DNA from 4 places in the Lysinibacillus sp. FJAT-14222 genome. Region 1 is predicted to be linked to each of the others. Evidence: riboswitches for the same ligand, from Rfam matches in the RefSeq annotation. Region 1 holds a riboswitch; each other region holds the start of a gene.
What was found. Region 1 has a riboswitch for thiamine pyrophosphate ahead of AN161_RS05940 (ABC transporter substrate-binding protein). Riboswitches for the same ligand answer to the same signal wherever they lie in the genome.
Positions count from the first base shown of each region.

Region 1 (3,176 bases):
AAAGCACACGAGACAAATAATAATAAGCTTTGGCAATAAACCAAACCCAAACCAGATGATTAATAACGGTGCTAGGACGAGCACAGGGACATTCTGTGACATAATGAGAATAGGATAAAATAGCTCCCGAATAAACGTAAAACGATGTAATAACACGGCAACCGTTAGCCCACACAATATCCCAATGGCAAGGCCTAGAAGTGCTAATTGAACAGTTGCTAAAGCATGCGGCACAAACGTGTCATACGATTGAAAGCCCTCCATCAAAATGGCACTTGGCGCGGGCAATAGCCAATGTGGAACGTCTGCAAAGCGGACAATTAGTTCCCATATGAATAAGAGGAAGGCGATAAAAAATATCGTCCTTCCTTGTTTTATTGCTTGCTTCATCACTGATATTTTTCCGTTAAGGTTCCCATTGTAATACCAGTTGGCTGATATAAAATTTTCACTTGCGTAATCACATTAATAGCACCAAGCTCAATCATTTTGTCATTCATTTTTTCAATGATTAGTAGCAAAGTCGATAGTTCACCTTCCATTGTTGTTTCTAGTGGGTGAACTTCATATTTCACCCCTGATGCATCAATAACCGCAATCGCTGCATCGACAAATGGGATCACATCTTCATATTTTTCAGTTTTCGGGATAATTTGTACACTTATTAATGAGTTTGCCATATTACTTTGTCTCCTTTTTTGGTAAAAAGTCATTTGTAAATGCTTGTTCTGCGTTAAATTCGCCCTCTAAAACTTTGTTGCTTTCCATCCATTTCGCGTAGTTTTCCCAAACAGTAAGTTTTTGCTCGCCCCATTGAGGAGCGTCATCTTGATACTTATCTGCTAGCCACTCCTGACCTTTATGCACAAGGTCTTTATCTAAATCAGGTACCGCTTCTAGTAAAATATCAGCTGCCTCACTTGGGTGATTTATCGCATATTCATAGCCCTTTGCTGCAGCAGCGACAAATGCTTTGACTGTCTTAGGATCATCCTTAATCATTTTTTCGTTTGTAGCAAGTACAGGTGTGTAATAATCTAACAGATCACTATAATCTGTTAAATAAAGCATGTTCAGCTTTTCGCCACGAAGTTCTGCTTCAATACCTGTCACTGCATAATAAATCCACGCAAAATCAATATCTTTTTTCATCATTGTGAAGAAATCGATATCGCCTGCATTGACGATATCTAACTTATTAATATCCGCATTTTCTGTTTGCATAAGTGATTGTAGTACTGCTTGTTCAAGCGGTGCACCCCAGCCACCGTATGTTTTACCTTCAAAATCCTTAGGTGACGTAATGCCTTTTGATGCAATGGATGCGAAGCCAGAAGTATTATGTTGAATAATCGCTGCGATCGATACTAAAGGTACATCTTGCACACGTGCCTGTGTAATCCCTTCCTGATAGCTTACACCAAACTGAGCCTTACCAGACGCCACAAGCTGATCTGCACCTGCTTCACCAGGTAATAAAATATCAACATCTAAGCCCTGTTCCTTAAAGTAGCCAAGTTTTTTCGCTACATATAAACCTGTGTGATTTGTGTTCGGTGTCCAGTCAAGAACTACCGAGACTTTTGTTAATTCCTTAGTATCCTTTTTATCCTCCTTTTCACTACAGCCCACTAATGTTAAAAGCGCAGCCAACAGGATCAATAACCATTTTTTCATGCTGAATCCTCCCAGTAAGTAATTTGAAAGTGTTCATGAATGAATGTGTAACCAGAAGAAAGCGTATTCACGGTATGTCTGCACCTAAGCTTTGTGCATACAACAATTCTTGTAACATAAAAAACGCCTAGGAATTCCTCCCAGACGTTTTACAATCAGTATCAAAAATTTTCTTTTTTTGAATAGATGTTCCCTACGCTGGTACGAGCCAAATCAGGTTCAAAGGGTCAGCGTCTATCGGACACAATCTCAGCTGGCAACTACCAGCCCCCCTACATTCTTTCCATATGAACTTTTCGTGATTATTATACCCATATCTATCTGTAAATGACAAGGGTCTCTTTCATGTTAAAGCATTATATTGTCATGTCATTTCAGAAAGCAATGTCAGACATAGCCCTTATCCCAAAATAAACTTTATAATTAAGTGTATACATTTGTGATCACTCATTCGTTGTATAAGAGTAAGGAGGATCAGCAATGAAAAAAGAAAATGAACTAACCTCCTATCTAATCCATTTAGGAGAGGAAGTGTTCAATCTATTACTAGCGAAAGGAGCCAAAAAAGAGGATGCGGAAGATATAATTCAAACCACCTATTATAAAATTTATACGTTGTTAGATAGCCTCACAGAAAGCAATATACGCCCATGGTTTTTTAGAGTTTCACTTAATCAATATATTGACTTGAAAAGGAAAAAGGAGCAGAAAAACATTTACATCACTGAGGAAATATATTCAAAGCTCCAACACACCGATTATCATTTTGAGACATTGCTAAATAAGGATGAAATTTTCTATTTGTTAAAAGACATTAAAAAAGAATATAAAGAAATATTCTTTTTAAAGTATTACTATGATTTTTCATATGAAGAAATTGCTACTTTGTTGGATATTCAAGTAGATAGCGTCAAGCAAAAATTATATCGTGCACGTAAATTTATTCACTCAAAAATAGGAGGTAAACATGAATGGAAACTTCGTTAAATAACGCTTTAAAAAAGGCTAAACGAAAACAACTACTAAAAATTATCATCACTTCAATTATTGTAATATTAATTCTCTTACCCGTCTTTTATAAAACTGGTTCCTACTTTGCAACGGAAAGTTCTAAAAGACTTAAAGAACATCTTTTTTTACATAATGACATTGCAGAACCTAATATTCAAGTCGACTCTCAAGTAACGGTAAGTAATTCATCAATGTTTGGTGGAAACATTATCACAAACCGTTCTAAGAATATTAACGGTTATGTAGTTCAATGGAGCACACTTACAAGTTCATTTGGATGGTTTCGAGGCAAAATTGACAAGAACGAGTTAACACCAGGATTTTATTGGTCTGATACAGAGTTCTATGAGTACGATAAACAGACAAAGACTAAATTTGCGACATTTTATCACCCATCCATAAAAAAATACCATGACGGTGTACAAAACGAACTAGGTGAAATTTCGCAAATGGAGAATCACGTTGCAGAAGTTGCCGTATCTTTTAAC
Region 1 is NZ_LIYL01000012.1:17,597-20,772, reverse strand. Features, by position in the region: gene AN161_RS05950 (ABC transporter permease) at 1-390, opposite strand, end outside; gene AN161_RS05945 (thiamine-binding protein) at 390-680, opposite strand; gene AN161_RS05940 (ABC transporter substrate-binding protein) at 682-1,677, opposite strand; TPP riboswitch at 1,851-1,961, opposite strand; gene AN161_RS05935 (RNA polymerase sigma factor) at 2,158-2,664, shown strand; gene AN161_RS05930 (sigma factor regulator N-terminal domain-containing protein) at 2,649-3,176, shown strand, end outside.

Region 2 (3,176 bases), on a different contig from region 1:
CGTTATATTCAAATCAATTATTTAGATAAAATTACAGAGGCAGCGAATGTTCGTCTATATCATTTATCGAATGGTCAATTTGAGCTACGACGTTCGGATCGATTAGAAAAGCATGCAAAGCAAAGTGGGCTTGGGTTAGATGTATATGATGCCTATACGGATCAATTACGAGATGTGAAAACATTATCAGGTGGAGAAAAGTTTAATGCATCATTAAGTCTTGCCCTTGGTATGGCAGATGTGATTCAAAGCTTTCAAGGTAACATCCGCATTGAAACGATGTTTATTGATGAGGGCTTTGGTTCTCTCGATGAAGAAGCATTAAATAAGGCGATTGACACTCTCATTGATTTACAAGATTCTGGACGCATGATTGGTGTCATATCACACGTTGCAGAGCTAAAAGCTACAATGCCCGCAGTTCTGCATGTCGAAAAAACAATGAATGGTCATAGTCAAACATATTTTGAAGTGAAATAAAGTGAAAAGGCGTATCTCCGTTATATGGAAATACGCCCTTTTGTTATTTTTTAGTTACGTTAGGAGTCGTTCCTTTCTTTGTAGCGATTACTTTTTTTACAATTGGGATAACGATAGGTGCTAATTTTACGGCGGTTTTGACAACTTTAGATACTTTCATAAAATAACAGCTCCTTTAACTATTGGTACTATTTGTTTAGTTCGAATATAACATTATCGGATAACGCGAACAGCTTGAACAATATTCCAAATAAGAATTCCTATTGAAACGAGTAAGTAAATTGCGAATGAAGCAAACCAAATAATAAGAAAAGTACTGCTACTTGAATCTGGGTCAAAAGTGTTAAATGAAAAGGTTGAGATGACAAAGACTGCAAATAAGATAATTCCGAATCCGACTGGAATTAAATGTGATATTAGTGCTCGAATAGAGTGACTCTTTACGTAGCTATCTTTTGAAATAAAGTAAACAACTAATGGCACAATAAAAGGGGCGAAAAAAATACTGAGATAACTAAACGCAGATAAAATTTTTTGGTTCTCCATAGTTGTACCTCCTTTTTTAATATTTACGCATGAAAAACAGCAAAGTTTCAAAAAATAATGTGGAAGAGGTTGTAATCATAACAGTGTTTGCGTACAATGAGATTGTTCAAATAAATTAAGATGTAACGACCACAAGGGGAGCTGATGATGTCAGCTGAGACTGGGCACGTAATGCCTTGACTCTTTGAACCTGTAAGTTAACACTTGCGTAGGGATGTGGATAGAAACCGACACTTTTACGATGTGAGGCTCTGTCCTGGCATCGTTTTTTATCTTTATTCAGCTACTAAAAACATGATGAATGGAGATTAAGCCTTTTTGATGCCAGATAGGGACATATTTGCCAACAGTTTTCTATTCCTGCTCTTGTATCCTACATCGGAACAAAGGAGAGAATAATTATGGACAAAAAAAGACTTTTAATGCTTGTGGAAATTGCGATATTCGCAGCGATTGGCCTTGTGCTCGATCAGGTTTCCTTCCAAGTATGGGCACAAGGAGGCTCTGTTAGTCTAGTGATGGTGCCAATAATGTTAATGGCATTTCGTTGGGGTCTTATGCCAGGTCTGACAACAGGCTTACTTATTGGTGTTATGCAAACAATGTTTGGTGCCTTTATTATACATTGGCTTCAAGGATTACTCGATTATGGTGTTGCCTTCACAGTAGTTGGTTTAGCGGCCGTTGTTCGCCGACCAGTACTCGAGGCTGCTAAAAATTTAAACAAAAAGAAAATGGCACTTTATATTATTCTAGGAACTGTATTAGCAGGATTTTTACGATATGCAGCACATACCATTGCGGGCGCTGTATTTTTCTCAGAGTATGCTGGAGATCAAAATGCGTGGATTTATTCCATCATTTATAATGGAACATATATGCTACCAGCAACAATTTTAACAGCAATTGTGGGTGTTCTGTTATTCACAGCAGCTCCTCAATTAATGCAACGAAAATCATAACTATTATGCCCTTCACATGAGTGGAGGGTTTTTATTTTTATTAAATTGAATGTAGGATTGTTGCTTTTTTAGCTAGGTTAGGGATTGCGTATATTTATGTCATGCAAATAAGTTGATCTTCGTTACGACTGGGCGACTCCTTGGGGATCAGCGATAGAGGAACGAAGGCTAAAACCATCACATCCTGTGATAACGCCTTCGTGACCAACATCGGTGCCGCTGCCGCTTCGCTTTCGCGCAAAAAACATCTGTTGACCCGAGACCCTGGAGCGCAGCGGATGTTTTCTGTGCGAAAGCGTAGCGACAGCAACAACAAAAGCGGCTCATCGGACGCCCCCAGGAAAGCGCCCAGTCGGAACGGAAATCACCCCTACGTTACGGTAATGAGCCTATTTTCAGCACTTTACAATGTAAGATGGCATATAATATTTAAAGCGTTTAGCGTTTTATGCATAGAAAGTTATGTTATATTAAATAGTAGATATTAGATGAAAGGGACGTTAAAAATGATTGTAAAAACGCAAGAAGAGATTGAAGCCTTTAAAAAAATCGGCCGTATTTGTGCTGAAATTCGTGAAGCAATGCAGGCAGCTACAAAACCAGGTGTAACAACACTTGAGCTAGATGAAATTGCAGGCCGTATGTTTGCTGAAGCAGGAGCAGTTTCTGGACCTAAAGGGGAGTATGATTTCCCAGGATATACATGTATTAGTGTTAATGAGGAAGTGGCGCATGGTATTCCAGGTAAACGTGTGATTAAAGATGGAGATATCGTAAACATAGATGTATCTGGTTCATTAAATGGCTACTTTGCAGATACTGGCATTTCATTTGTAGTTGGTGAAGGCTACGAAGATAAAGAAAAGCTGTGTCGCGTAGCTAAAAGTGCTTTCGATCGAGCGATGACAAAAGTAAAAGCTGGATCAAAATTAAACCAAATCGGAAAAGCTGTTGAGCGTGAAGCATATGCCAACGATTTAACAGTGATTATGAACCTAACTGGTCACGGTTTAGGTCGTTCCTTACATGATGAGCCAAATCATATTTTAAATTATTATGATGCATGGGATTCTACAATTATGAAGGAAGGCATGGTGCTTGCCGTCGAGCCCTTCATCTCAGCGAAAGCGGAGCATATTGTGGAAGCTGGTGATGGCTGGACATTCATTACGCCAGACAAATCATTAG
Region 2 is NZ_LIYL01000061.1:43,600-46,775, reverse strand. Features, by position in the region: gene AN161_RS25515 (SMC family ATPase) at 1-480, shown strand, start outside; gene AN161_RS25510 (DUF4870 domain-containing protein) at 694-1,026, opposite strand; TPP riboswitch at 1,151-1,258, shown strand; gene thiT (energy-coupled thiamine transporter ThiT) at 1,428-1,988, shown strand; gene map (type I methionyl aminopeptidase) at 2,495-3,176, shown strand, end outside.
Region 2: it holds a riboswitch for thiamine pyrophosphate, as region 1 does, so the genes downstream of both, thiT (energy-coupled thiamine transporter ThiT) here and AN161_RS05940 (ABC transporter substrate-binding protein) in region 1, are expected to answer to the same signal.

Region 3 (3,176 bases), on a different contig from region 1:
CCTACTGAAGAACAACGCGACACATTAGAGGTATATAAAAATTTAGGCCCAGATTATTTAGGCAAATACAATGAGCTGTTTTTAGAATTTAAAATGAGTATACGATAACCTATTTAAAGCTGTTCTTACGTTACTAACGTTGAGAACAGCTTTTTTCGTTTAGCGCTGGAGGTAAACTTCTAGAGGAAAACTGGGGGCAGTATTTGTTTAACAAAAAGAATCCCCACAACTTTACTAGCAATTTCTCTTATTTCAGACTTCTAGTCAATAGCAAACGTACAAGCCTTGTGGTAGACTGTAGTATATTTGATTAAAAAGGGGGTATTCGATGACCCAGCAGAAGTCTAATAAGGCGGCTTTGTATATTTTAATGTTTAATATGTTTATCGCAATGGGGAGTATTGGAATTATTATTCCTGTCATGCCTGAATATTTAAAACTATTTGGTGCTGCAGGACAAATTCTTGGCATGTTGATTGCAACGTTCGCCTTGGCACAATTCGTTTTTTCTCCAATTGCTGGGAATCTTTCGGATCAATACGGTCGAAAAAATCTCATTATTTTCGGTCTTATAGTGACAGGACTTGCACAAATTGGTTTTGGGCTTTCTACAGATGTGTGGATGCTCTTCTTGGCACGCTTTTTAGGTGGCCTTGGATCTGCATTTGTGGCACCTCCTATAATGGCTTTTGTGGCAGACGTCACGACTTATGAGGAACGAGGTAAAGGAATGGGTATGCTAGGGGCAGCAATGTCCTTTGGTTTTATGATTGGACCAGGCATCGGTGGATTCCTCTCAAAAGTTAGCTTGCATTTTCCATTTTATACTGCTGGATGTGCAGCTATCTTAGCAGCTATTTTATCGTTCTTTTTATTACCTGCTACAAAACCAAACACAGCGAAAAAAGCGCAGAAGCAAGATAATCTTGCAAAGCAAATGGTCCGTTCAGTCCGAATGCCTTATTTTGTCATGCTAATTATCATGCTTGTTTTCTCATTCGGAATCGCTAACTTCCAAACAACATTATCATTATTTGTTACAGACAAGTTTAATTACACACCTACAGATATCGCTATTATATTAGTTGTAGGTGGCGCTTTTGGTGTTATTGTACAAATATTTGTTATTACACCGCTGTTTAATCGATTCGGCGAAATGAAAGTAGTGTTAGTCAATTTATTTATTGCATCCGTTTCGATTTTCTTAATATTATTCGCATCTGGCTTTGCACTTATTTTAATTGTAGCGACAATCTTCTCTACAGCTACGACATTGATTCGTCCAGCTGTCAACACACTGATTTCAAAGCTTGCTGAAAATGAACAAGGCTTTGCAGCTGGTCTCAACAATGCATATATGAGTCTTGGTAATATGATTGGTCCAGCTTTAGCAGGTTTATTATTCGATTGGAATATGAACAGTCCTTATATTTTCGGGTCTATTATTTTAATGGCTTGCTTCTTCCTTGCCCTTATTTGGACAATGAAAAAAGCACCGCATCTAATGCATCCTGATACAAATTAGTCTGAAAAGTTATTGACTATTTTTAGTAGTATACTACATTATTATGTAAAAATTAAATTCTATTATTACCACTAGGGGAGTCTTTAAAAGGCCGAGACGTATATGATCATATACGGACCCTTTGAACCTGATCTAGTTCACACTAGCGGAGGGAAGTGGCGACACTTGCTTTTTAAATATGTAAATGCAAGGCCGCTTCCTATTGTTTTTAGGAAGCGGCTTTTTTTGTCTGGTTTATCAACGATTCACTAAATACTAAAAAGGAGTGGAAATTATGTCAATTCGAAAATTAACAATCATGGCCTTATTAGTAGCAATTGCCGTAGCAGGTTCTACCTTCGTATCTATACCAACGGGAATTGCACGTGCCTACCCTGTACAGCATGCCATTAATGTTATTGGCGCTATTATTCTTGGACCAGTGCCTACTGTTATGGTCGCCTTTGTCACAGCTATTATTCGTATTTTAACAGGCACAGGCTCATTATTAGCTATACCCGGCAGTGTCATTGGTGCTCTATGTGCAGCTCTTGCCTATAAATACAGCGGCAAACAATGGCTCGCAGGTATCGGTGAAATGTTTGGAACAGGTATTATTGCCTCACTCATTGCAGTACCTTACGCACATTTAGTAATGGGGACATCCGTTGCTGCTTTATTTTTCATGCCAGCCTTTTTAACCTCAAGTACCATTGGTGCTATCCTGGGCATTGTCATTGCTAGCAATTTGCGCAAGACTATGTTTGTAACTAATCTTAACACTCTACTTAAATAATGATTTACGGCAATATAAAAACGTTACTTCTTAATGGCAATTAATTAAGAAAGTAACGTTTTTTGTCCAACCAAAATCATTCATACTTCAATGGTAATCCCATTTCATGAGCAATTAATAAAAAATCTTTTTTACTTATTTCAAAATGACCAAATCTGAATTTATAGCCATATTTCGATGTATCTTCTACAAATTCTAAATAATCTAAGATCCTTTTTATTGGTACAGACTTTGCCTCTTTATAAAAGTCTATATCTCTTCTAAAAGGAATAAAATTTTCTGCCATTTGGAACTCGTAAATTCGCTCGTCTTTTACCCTTCCAATTGCGGTAAACTCTCTTACAGGCTCATTACCATCTAGACTTTTTTTAGGAGAATAATAAATGATCCAATCTCCTTTTTGCATTCGTTTCAAAGGTCTCTCTTTGCCATGGCATAACTGGCCGAATCCTCCCTCAACCCCTTTTTGCACATGATTGAGAGATACCACGCCAATCCAATATTTCGTGTCTCTTTCAGTCATAGGAAGAGCTCTCCTTTTATTTTGGGATCATCGTAAACGACTTTATTTTTTCATTTTCAAGAATTAGCCTTTCTTCCAAAATCACTGGATTTGGCAAACCATCCCAAGTAGTCGAAACGATAGCACTACATTTTATATCATCGCCTTCAATATTTTGAATAGTTAATTTAAACCCTTTCGGCATAGGTGACGTGTAAAAATTCTGTATTTCTTTTCTTCCTTTAAAAACTTCACCTTTAAAATTTTTCAATTCCCCATGATCTGCATACATATCAGATAAATCTTGACCCTCTTCTTGTGCTCTTTTTAAATACTCCTTCATAACCTCTACTGCTTTCATCTGTCATCACTCT
Region 3 is NZ_LIYL01000024.1:137,615-140,790, forward strand. Features, by position in the region: gene AN161_RS12730 (ABC transporter substrate-binding protein) at 1-108, shown strand, start outside; gene AN161_RS12735 (MFS transporter) at 329-1,525, shown strand; TPP riboswitch at 1,589-1,696, shown strand; gene thiW (energy coupling factor transporter S component ThiW) at 1,800-2,300, shown strand; gene AN161_RS12745 (EVE domain-containing protein) at 2,377-2,823, opposite strand; gene AN161_RS12750 (hypothetical protein) at 2,840-3,163, opposite strand.
Region 3: it holds a riboswitch for thiamine pyrophosphate, as region 1 does, so the genes downstream of both, thiW (energy coupling factor transporter S component ThiW) here and AN161_RS05940 (ABC transporter substrate-binding protein) in region 1, are expected to answer to the same signal.

Region 4 (3,176 bases), on a different contig from region 1:
CGGGTGTTTCACAATGTACAGCAATGTCTCCAACTTCTCCAATTGCAACAGGATTTCCAAAATCATTGATAATTTCAACTGTATTACCCGGAGTAGGTTTACCCATTGAACCCATTCTAGCCCCCATTCCTACCATTGTACCAACAAGTAATGTATTTTCTGTTTGTCCATAGCCATCTCGTACTTGTAAATTCAAGACCTCCGAAAATACTTTTATCACTTCGCTATTTAAAGGTTCACCCGCTGACACAGCCTGACGGATTGTACTTAAATTGAAATCTTGTAAATTTTCAAGCGCTGCCATAAATCGATATTCGGTTGGTGTACAGCACAGAATATTAATATTGAATTTTTCAAGCAGCCCAAGATATGTTGCCGCATCAAAGTTACCTTTGTAGACAAATGCTGTTGCACCGCTTCCTAATGTAGCGAGGAACGGACTCCAGATCCATTTTTGCCAGCCTGGAGCTGCTGTTGCCCATACAATGTCACCTTCTTGGACACCTAACCAATTCGGTGCAGTCGTTCTTAAGTGTGCATAACCCCAACTATGTGTATGTACGGCTGCCTTTGGATTGCCCGTAGTACCACTCGTATATGCTAAAAATGCAATGTCTGTACTCTTAGTTGGTGTAGAACTTATATAGGTTGTTGGTTGGCTTTGCATTTTTTCAAGCAACGGCTGCCAAGGTTCATGTGCATAACCAATGACAAATCGCTGTATGTTTTGTAAATTTTCCACATCATTAAATTGTTCAATATAAGGCTCAAATGCAACAACACCTTTTGCATTAGCATGATTGATTCGATATTCAATATCTTTAGTTCTCAGCATTTCTGAGCTTGGGATAATGGTTAAACCTGCCTTTAAGGCAGCAATATATACGATATACGCTTCAACTGACCTCGGCACCATGACTAAAATAACATCACCTTTTGTTAAACCTTGAGATGTAAGTACATGCGCTGCCTGATTCGCCTTTTCAAGTAAAGTAGCATATGTTATGTACTGAATTTCCTCGTCTTCGTTATAAACTATTAATGCATTTTTGGTAGAATCCTTTGCATATTTTTCAATTTCCTCTGAAATGTTATACCATTCTGGTGCAATTAAATCTTGTCTTTTCATGGCAAATGCCCCCTTTTGTTATGCTCATTATAAAACTCAATTTTCATCATTTTCAATGGAAGGTACTCTATTTTAATAAAGTCATGACAACTATCATGCTCTGCTATATGGCATCAGTCACGAATTGGTTCTAAAAAATCTCCCTATTGAACACGAATGAAAAATATGGTACATTTTGGTCAACTAAAAGAATGATTGCAGGGGGACTCACTTAGAGTTGAGAAGGTAAAACCTGACCCTTTGAACCTGTTAGTTAATACTGACGTAGGGAGCAAATCACATCTAATTACTGATGAAGGGCTCTTTTGCGTGTTTTTTTTGCACGAAAAAGAGCCTTTTTTGCACGCTTACGTCCATCCAACAAGGAGGACTTAGATTGATATTTCGTACTATTCGTAAAAAAAATCCACTTATTCACTGTATTACCAATTACGTCGTGGCTAATTTTCAAGCAAATGGCTTATTAGCAATAGGTGCTTCTCCAGTCATGGCTGATGACAGTCATGAGGTTGAAGAAATGGTCACGATTGCCTCAGGCTTATTGATAAATATAGGTACCCTTAATGAGCATATGAAAGAATCAATGTTACTTGCAGGAAAAAAAGCAAATGCTCTTGGCATTCCCATTATTTTAGATCCTGTTGCTGCAGGTGCAACAACTTACCGAAAACAGACGGTACGGCAATTACTGAAGGAAATTAAGTTTGCAGCAATTCGTTGTAATATTGGAGAGCTTGCGGCTATTGCCAATGTAGACTGGCAACAAAAAGGCGTAGATAGTGGTCATGGTTCAATTTCTTTAGAAATAGAGGCAAAGCAAATAGCTCAACTTAATAATTGTATTGTTATTGTGACCGGTGAAAAGGATTTTATTACTGATGGCGAACATCAGCAATGGATTACAGGTGGAAATCCTCAAATGACAGAAGTCACTGGAACAGGTTGCTTATTGAGTGCCATTTGTTGTGCCGCCTACGCCACAGGAAATAAACCCTTTACCCAATTGGTAGATACATTGTCGCTTTATAAAAAAGTGGCAGAACAAGCTGCTTCTTCCACTCAATACATTGGCGATTTTCAAATTGCAGTATTGAATGAACTACACCGGCTTTCCAAGGATGGTGTAGAATGATGCATATTGTAACGACAATTGCAGGTTCAGATAGTGGTGGTGGCGCAGGCATACAGGCTGATTTAAAAACGTTTCAGGAATTAAAGGTATTTGGAACGTCTGTTATTACAGCTTTGACTGCCCAGAACACACTTGGTGTATCGGATGTCCTACCAATTGAAGTTAGCTTCGTTGAGAAACAACTTAAAGCGCTAATCGAGGATTTTTCAATAAGTGCTGTTAAAACAGGAATGTTGTTTTCCTCCGAAATAATTCAATCAATTGCACATATTTTATCCGAAGTAAATATTCCGCTTATTGTTGATCCTGTCATGATTGCAAAAGGTGGCGAAAGCTTATTACAGCAAGAAGCAATTGATGCAATACGTAGTTATTTACTACCTTTAGCAACAATCGTAACACCGAACATACCTGAAGCCGAAACCCTTGCCGGAAAGAAAATCAATTCTTTAGCAGATATTAAAGAAGCAGCTCATGTCTTATTACAAATGGGGGTTCAATGTGTCATTATTAAAGGCGGTCATTTAGCAGATCAATATTATGCGATTGATTATGTATTTTTTCAAGACGGTCGGTCATTTTCCATGCAGTCCTCTCGTATCGCAACAAAAAATACACATGGTACAGGCTGTACGTTTTCCGCTGCATTAACCGCTTTTCTTGGCCGTGGGTTACCTATAGAAGAAGCGATTGAGGAAGCAAAAAAATTTATTCAATTAGCAATTACTCACGATTTATCTATTGGTAATGGTCATGGTCCAACAAATCATTTTGCCTATCAAAACTATAAGGACTCCTGTGAGGTGATCATTCATGAAACGTAACGATCTACAGTTATATTTTATTATGGGTACTGGTAATGTTTTAAATAAGAAGCCAATAACCGTTCTAGAGAAGGCTCTACAATCTGGTATT
Region 4 is NZ_LIYL01000001.1:75,044-78,219, reverse strand. Features, by position in the region: gene AN161_RS00265 (acyl--CoA ligase) at 1-1,129, opposite strand, end outside; TPP riboswitch at 1,319-1,417, shown strand; gene thiM (hydroxyethylthiazole kinase) at 1,506-2,261, shown strand; gene thiD (bifunctional hydroxymethylpyrimidine kinase/phosphomethylpyrimidine kinase) at 2,261-3,085, shown strand; gene thiE (thiamine phosphate synthase) at 3,075-3,176, shown strand, end outside.
Region 4: it holds a riboswitch for thiamine pyrophosphate, as region 1 does, so the genes downstream of both, thiM (hydroxyethylthiazole kinase) here and AN161_RS05940 (ABC transporter substrate-binding protein) in region 1, are expected to answer to the same signal.